Regions from separate parts of the Dechloromonas sp. A34 genome, predicted to be linked through region 3. Evidence: riboswitches for the same ligand, from Rfam matches in the RefSeq annotation. Region 3 holds a riboswitch; each other region holds the start of a gene.
The links. Region 3 has a riboswitch for cyclic di-GMP ahead of NQE15_RS18025 (HD-GYP domain-containing protein). Riboswitches for the same ligand answer to the same signal wherever they lie in the genome.

Region 1 (2,263 bases), 1.8 Mb from region 3:
CGTTCAGCGTTTCGCGGATCGGCTTGCCGTTATCGACCGTCTCGGCATAGGCCAGCAGTTCGAGGTTGGCTTCGAGGCGGTCGGCGATCTTGAGCAGGATATTGGAGCGGGTCGTGGCATCGCTCTTGCCCCATTTCGGGAAAGCGGCATGGGCTGCGTCGAGCGCCAGTTCGACGTCTTCGGCGGTGGAGCGGGCGGCCATCGTGTATGGCTTGCCGCTGATCGGGGTGATGACGCTGAAGTACTCACCCTTGACCGGAGCGACCCACTTGCCGCCGATGAAATTGTCGTACTTGGATTTGTAAGCGATTTTGGCGCCAGCGGTGCCGGGGGCTGCGTAGAGCATATATGTCTCCTGAAATTTATGAGGTTGCTAACGGGTTGATTCGAGGGGAAGGAACTGGTTCGATCTGAACCGGCGCCCTGCCGTGTGTCCTGCCAGATAAGGTGCATGCCGTATGCCAGCCGCCCGGCTGCCGGTTCGCAATATTGAAATCTCAAATAAATCATCCACTTGTCGATTTGTCGGCCGAGTCGTGGCGGAGGGGGTGGGGCGGCCGGTGATCAATTGCTCAGCAACTGTTCCAATGCTGAGCAGATCGTGCACGGGCAACACGGGAGCGTCGGGCCTGATTCAGGCGGAGTGCTGAATTACGCGGGAAAATGGACGTGCCGGGGGCGGCGTGGCGGCGAAAATGCCTTCCGGTCAGCGGTTTGCGTGGCCGACCCAAGGCCGGCGCGGCGCCTTAGCTTACAAAACCGCGTTTGCGCTTCTTGTTATTGGCTGAGGCCGCCACTTCGCTCGGGGCCAGGGCCAGGGCCAGGGCCAGACCCTGGGCATTCATTTCGGCGAGGATTTCCGATTCGCTGCTGCCCGACTCCAGGGCGGCGGCGCGGACTGGCGCAAAGCCATCGGTGTTGGCGTCGAAATGGATCGAACAATCCTTCTGTGCGCCGCACATCACCGACTTGGCCAGCTGCCCGACAAAGTCCATCTCGTAGGGTGTGGTCATCAAGGGAATGCTGATGTGGGTTCCCGCCAGTTGCTCGGGGCTGCCCCAGATCATGCGGACCAGCGTCGGCAGGCGACGGTCGATCCGGCTGGCCACTTCGGTAGCCCGTAGCTCGATGCCCTGAGTCGGGGCATGAATCAGCAAACACTGAACGCTGAGCGTGGTCGGCGCGTACCAGCAGGCCCAGCGCGGGCCATCAGCCAGGGGATTGTCGATATTGGCAAAACTGAAGTTTGAGACAGCGAGTGCTGCGAACAGCAGCAACGAACGAACAACGTGGCGAACGACGCGCATGCGTAACCCCGGCAATCCCGCTGTCGTGGGGTGAAGCCAGGGCTTCTCCCGGTAGACCGGTGACTTTGCGAACCCGCCTTTCGGTCGGGTGTGCCTTTTTCGGATTTGAGCGAGTTCAAGTCGGCGCTTGAACTCATTCTCCCTTATGGTGTTTTGCTATTCCAAAACACTATGGTTACGATTTTTGCAACAAAGTTGATCTGCGTCAATGTTTCATTGGCGATATGTCGATGCTCTGGCTTGACTTTTACTTCGCAAGGCGGTCGAGCTCCGGTTACGTGAGCAGCTGATGCTGAACGAGATAGACACCTGCCCCGGCAAAATAGCCGACCAGGGCCAGTCCGCTGATCTTGCGGACGTACCAGAAGAAATGGATTTTCTCGAGCCCCATGGCGGCGACGCCGGCGGCCGAGCCGATGATCAGGATGGAACCGCCGGTGCCGGCGCAATAGGCCAGGAACTCCCAGAGAAAATGGTCGGGTGGGAAGTCGGTCAGGCTGTACATGCCCATCGAGGCGGCGACCAGGGGCACGTTGTCGACGATGGCGCTGACCATGCCGATGATCAGCACGATGACGTCCTGTCGCCCGACGGTCTGGTCGAGCCACTGGGCGAGTGCGGTCAGGATATGCGTATGTTCCAGCGTCGCCACCGAGAGCAGGATGCCGACGAAGAAGACCAGGGAACTCATGTCTATTTTGCTCAGGGCATGGGCCAGCGTGAGGTGCTGCTTGAACTCGTCTTCCTTGTGGCGATGCACCAGATCGCCGACCAGCCAGAGGATGCCCAGGCCGAACAGGATGCCCATGAAAGGCGGCAGATGGGTGATCGTCTTGAAGGCGGGTACGGCCACCAGGATGCCCAGGCCCATGAAGAACATCAGATTGCGTTCGAATTCGGTGGTGCGCAAACCATGGTCGTCGTCGACTAGTTCCGGCGATTCCACCTGGCGGCCG
Region 2 (2,263 bases), 1.2 Mb from region 3:
CATCTGCCGAGGACTGGGGCGTGAGCGTGCCCTGTGCGGCATGCTGCAAGGCTTCCAGTGAGGCCCAGACATGTGTGGCGGGGGCTGCTGTGCCTGCCATCGCTTCCATCGGACCTGCTGCGTTGCCTGTCGCCGGCATTCCCGGCATAACTCCGGCCGGGGACGCGGTCGCGGGGGTGTTGCCTGAACCAGTGACCAGACGCTGCAGCATCGCGAACATGTCGCCGCCGGCATTTTTTTTCGTTGTCTCCTTGCTGGGATCGTGGCTGGCGGTCCGTCCGTAATCCCGTCTCAGATCGGGCAGGACCTTGTGCTGCAAGAGTTGGGCATTGATGGCGTGAAAGATCGGCCCGATGTGATCGTCGACTAGTGCGTCAAAAATGTGCCACAACTCCAGCCGGCTGTGCAGATCGAAATCCACTTCCCGCAAGGCGCCGCGAAGGGCGCGAGTAAGAACCTCGGGAGCCGCCGGATTTTCGGTCTCGGCGCCTCTTTCCTTGCCAATCAGGTAATTGAAGCGGCGACCCAGGGCATAGAGTTCACCTTCGCATTTGTTGTCGAGTCGGCGAGCCAGAGATTTCAGGGCGAGCTCTTCGTCCATCTCGCCATACTCGACGATTTGCATCTCCTCGAGGAGGATATTCCCAGAGCCAGAGGCCGTGCTATGTGTCCCACGCAAAACCGTATCGAACTCGCGCCCCCAGTGAGCTGCCAGAAGTCCCTCGAGGCGACCGCCTTTCTCGCTCAGTGCGTCGTTAAGACGAAGGAGCATGCGGCGTTCGTCGGAGTCTTTGGCGATGTCGGCGCGCTGGAGCAGAGTCTCGCTGGCCTTTTGCAGCATTTCCCGTAACGCTTCGCGCAGTCGGCGGGCAGCCAGATCCCGGCATTCGAGCAGGATACGATTGGCCGAGGCAGTCACATGAGGACCACCCGGTTGAAGATTGATTACATTGCTGTAGGCCGTTGCCATGACTCGCTCCCTTCGTCGCAGACAGAATACGACGATGCTGCACCTCGATCAAATCGGGCCTGTTCAGCAAACCAACGAAAGCGAAAGAATCAAAAACGCGCTGCCATCTGCGCAATTGGCAATCGCACGAATGTGGATTGTCAATTCCGCCTAGCCTGGCGGTCCCGCTGTCGTGGGGTGCATCCCTTGGATACGACCCGTTAGACCGGTGACTTTGCGTCCCCATCTTTCGAAGGGTTTGCCTTGATACAGTTAGGCCACAAAACGATTCTAGATCATTTCCAGAAAAATCAAACCCCTATATATCAAAGTCTGAGAGAGGCAGCTATAGTATTTAGTTCCTCGCTTGACTCCTCAAGTACTGCGGCAAGTGCGTTATCGGCGATGACCTGCCCGGCCAGGGCAAGCATTTCCGAATGTTCGCTGCTCGATATGGCCGGTTGCAATGGGTTGGTGATGGGCGTCAGGCAATTGGCAAGAAATAGTGTGTCGGCCAGACTCTTCGGGGGTAATGTCACATTCCCTTGCCATTGGGCCCGGACGGCTGTTGCAATGTCGTCCGGGACGGCAAGGGCACGCAATACGGCGTCGCCGACCAGTGCTTCTCCGCCTGCTGCCCACGTTTCGTTGCCGCCGATGTCAATGAGATCGGGGTAGGCGGACGCCCGAGAAATCAGATAGAAACCACCTACCTCATGGACAATTCCGGCAAACATGGCCATGTCTGGATTCTGATGGCTGACCCGTCGTGCCAGTACGTAGCAGAGGGCTGCAACGTGGGAACTGTGCTCCCATAGGCGCGACGCGAGGGTTTCGTGTGCCGCCGTTGGTGTTGCTGAAATCTGCCGCATGATCAGGCCGGTCGACAAGGCGCGCACCAGATTGATGCCGAGTCGTGTCACGGCAGAGCGGATATCCGATATCGGTTTTCCGGAACGGTTGAAGGCCACCGAGTTGGCAACGGCGACAATCCGGGATGCCAGCAAGGGCTCTGCCTGGACAACTTTGGCCGCCTTCTCGAGATGAATGTCCGGGTCATCGAGCGCCAGGCGAACCTGTAGGGCGACATGGGCATGGGTCGAAAAGACCAGTTCCCCCTGTTCCACTTCGGCGATCAGTTTACGGAGCGACTCTTTGCTTTCCATTGCCGGTATCTCTGTCCATGAGCATTTGGGCGTGGTCGGTTACCGGTCGACGCCTGCGCAGACGGCCTTTCCATCGTCCAGAAGGGCCATGGTAAGCGAAGATGCAGACGATGCGATAGCTCTGCACTGCTTGTCCGGATTTGTTCCC
Region 3 (2,263 bases):
ATGCCTGTTCATCCAGCGCCAAGGCATCGGCCCGCAACTGCAGGGTACGGGAGATATTGCGCAGCCGCCAACCGGTTTCATGGACGATGTGATAGACCTCGCCACAGAACGCGCCCTCGTCGCCAGGGGTGTAAGTTTGCAGCAGGGAATCCACTCCGGTGGCTCGTAGCGCCTTGCGCACGTTGTGGCAGACGTTACCGGCCATTTGCAGGAGGTCGTGCACCTTGCCCGAGGCACTCTGCAGGAGTTCAAGCACCTTCTGCTCGACCTGATCGAGCTTGAACACGACGTCGCGGGTCTGCTCATAGCAAGGCTGATCGCCATGGCCAAATGATTCAGCCAAATCCCGCAGCGACGTGCAGATGTAGGCCTTGAGCACCGGATTGAATTCTTCCGGGATGAGCCTGATGGCCAGTGTGGCCTGGTAGGCCGCCCCTTCGCCGCCCCGTTCGATGATCGCCGCCATGGCATCGGCGGCCGCCAGAATCGAGCCGATCGGTGAAATCTTCTCCTTGGTCAGCATGAAGGGATAGCCGCTGCCATCAAGCCGTTCATGATGCTGGCCGATGCCCTGGCCCACCTCTTCGCGCAGTTTGCCGATTTCCAGCGCCACCATATGGCTAACCTTCGGATGAACCGCCACCGAGGCCCATTCCTTGGCGGTCAACGGACGGTCAGCGTGCAGCAAATCCGGGTTCACGTACAGAACACCCAAATCATGCAATAGCGCAGCACTCAGCAACAGTTCGGTATCCATCGAGGAGAGTTGGGCATATGCCGCAAAACCGGCGCATAGCGCGATGGTGTGCAATTCGTGCGAATACTCATCGCCGCCACGATTGCCGTAGGCAGCGGCCAACAACAGCTTCAGGGCGCTCGGCAAGCGCACCAGGCGCAGATGTGACAAAGAGGCAAAGGCGGCCTTGCTGCTGGCCAGGTGACAGAGAATCGGGTTCGCCAGGATGATTTTTTGGCAGTCATCGGCCACATCGCCGGTGGTAATGCCATTCTCGACCTCAAGCGTCAGCTCAAGCGGCGTCCGCAACTTGCGGCTGGCCAGTCGCTCCTGCAGGCTCCCGGAAATCTTGCCCCCTTGGCCCACAGCTTCACTCCCTGACTGTCGTAGATATCGTCCGATGCGATCACATCGTTCGTTTCGGTCAATGCCATGATCTTGCCAAGGCAGTGATTGTTTACGCTATTGAATGCACTCATGAGACATCTGTTCAGTTGGTGTTGCTCGTTAGACACGGGGACACAACTGACAGAGAGTGAACGGTCAAGCACAGGGGAGTACTTGGCAGCCCCGCTATCTTTGACCTGATGGGGTCAGAGGACCGGTGGCTTTGCGTCCTCGCTTTTCAGTCGAGTTTGCCAGTACCCACACTACTTTAGTGGCAAATTGCCAGCTTGACAAATATCAAATTAGCCCACGATAGCGGTCAAATTTATGCAATTTGGTTTGCCTTGGCAACTATTCAGTTTCCCGTGATTGTTACGACTTAACTTAAGTGTTGCGCTGGCGAATAAAGGCGATGACTTCATTGGCCGGCACCGGCCGACTGAAAAGAAAACCCTGCATCAGATCACAACCCCTGCCCCGCAGATATTCGCGCTGCTCGTCCGTTTCAACGCCTTCGGCCACGATGCGCAGGCCGAGATTGTGGGCCAGGCCGATGGTCGCATCGCAGATCACGGTACCATCGGCGCTCTGCCCGATCTCCTCGACGAAGCTGCGGTCGAGCTTAAGCAAGTCGATCGGGAACAGGCGCAGGTAACTCAGCGATGAATAGCCGGTTCCGAAATCGTCAATCGCCAGACCGATCCCCATATCGTGCAGGATATCGAGGATGCGGACGGTTTCCGCCGGTTGCTGCATGGCCACCGATTCGGTGATTTCGAAAACCAGATCGGCGGGATTCAGCCCGAAGGCGTCGATGGCGCCTTTGGCCAGGATCGGCAAGTTGCCGTTACGCATCTGGATGGCGGAAATGTTCACCGCCATCCTGACGCCGTAGATACCGGCCGCGCGAAAGTCCGCCAACTGCTTGCAGGCGGCCCAGAAGACCCACTCGCCGAGCGGCTGGATCAAGCCGCTCTCCTCGGCGATGCCGATGAATTTGCCAGGCAACAGCATTCCCCTCTCGGGGTGCTGCCAGCGTACCAGCGCCTCGACCCCGGCCACCCGCCCGCTGACGGTGTCGAGTACTGGCTGGAAATGCAGACAGAACTCGTCACGCGACAAGGCCTGGCGCAGCCCGTG

Region 1: linked by a shared signal. The riboswitch ahead of NQE15_RS09100 (hypothetical protein) and the one ahead of NQE15_RS18025 (HD-GYP domain-containing protein) in region 3 are both predicted to bind cyclic di-GMP.
Region 2: linked by a shared signal. The riboswitch ahead of NQE15_RS24065 (DUF1631 family protein) and the one ahead of NQE15_RS18025 (HD-GYP domain-containing protein) in region 3 are both predicted to bind cyclic di-GMP.

What each region holds. Positions count from the first base shown of each region.
Region 1 is NZ_CP102486.1:1,803,163-1,805,425, forward strand. It holds gene NQE15_RS09095 (aldehyde dehydrogenase family protein) at 1-346, opposite strand, end outside; gene NQE15_RS09100 (hypothetical protein) at 747-1,307, opposite strand; cyclic di-GMP riboswitch class I at 1,315-1,412, opposite strand; gene nhaD (sodium:proton antiporter NhaD) at 1,582-2,263, opposite strand, start outside.
Region 2 is NZ_CP102486.1:2,389,659-2,391,921, forward strand. It holds partial or broken gene NQE15_RS24065 (DUF1631 family protein) at 1-970, opposite strand, end outside; cyclic di-GMP riboswitch class I at 1,125-1,223, opposite strand; gene NQE15_RS11985 (HDOD domain-containing protein) at 1,276-2,115, opposite strand.
Region 3 is NZ_CP102486.1:3,604,758-3,607,020, forward strand. It holds gene NQE15_RS18025 (HD-GYP domain-containing protein) at 1-1,102, opposite strand, end outside; cyclic di-GMP riboswitch class I at 1,297-1,386, opposite strand; gene NQE15_RS18030 (EAL domain-containing protein) at 1,508-2,263, opposite strand, start outside.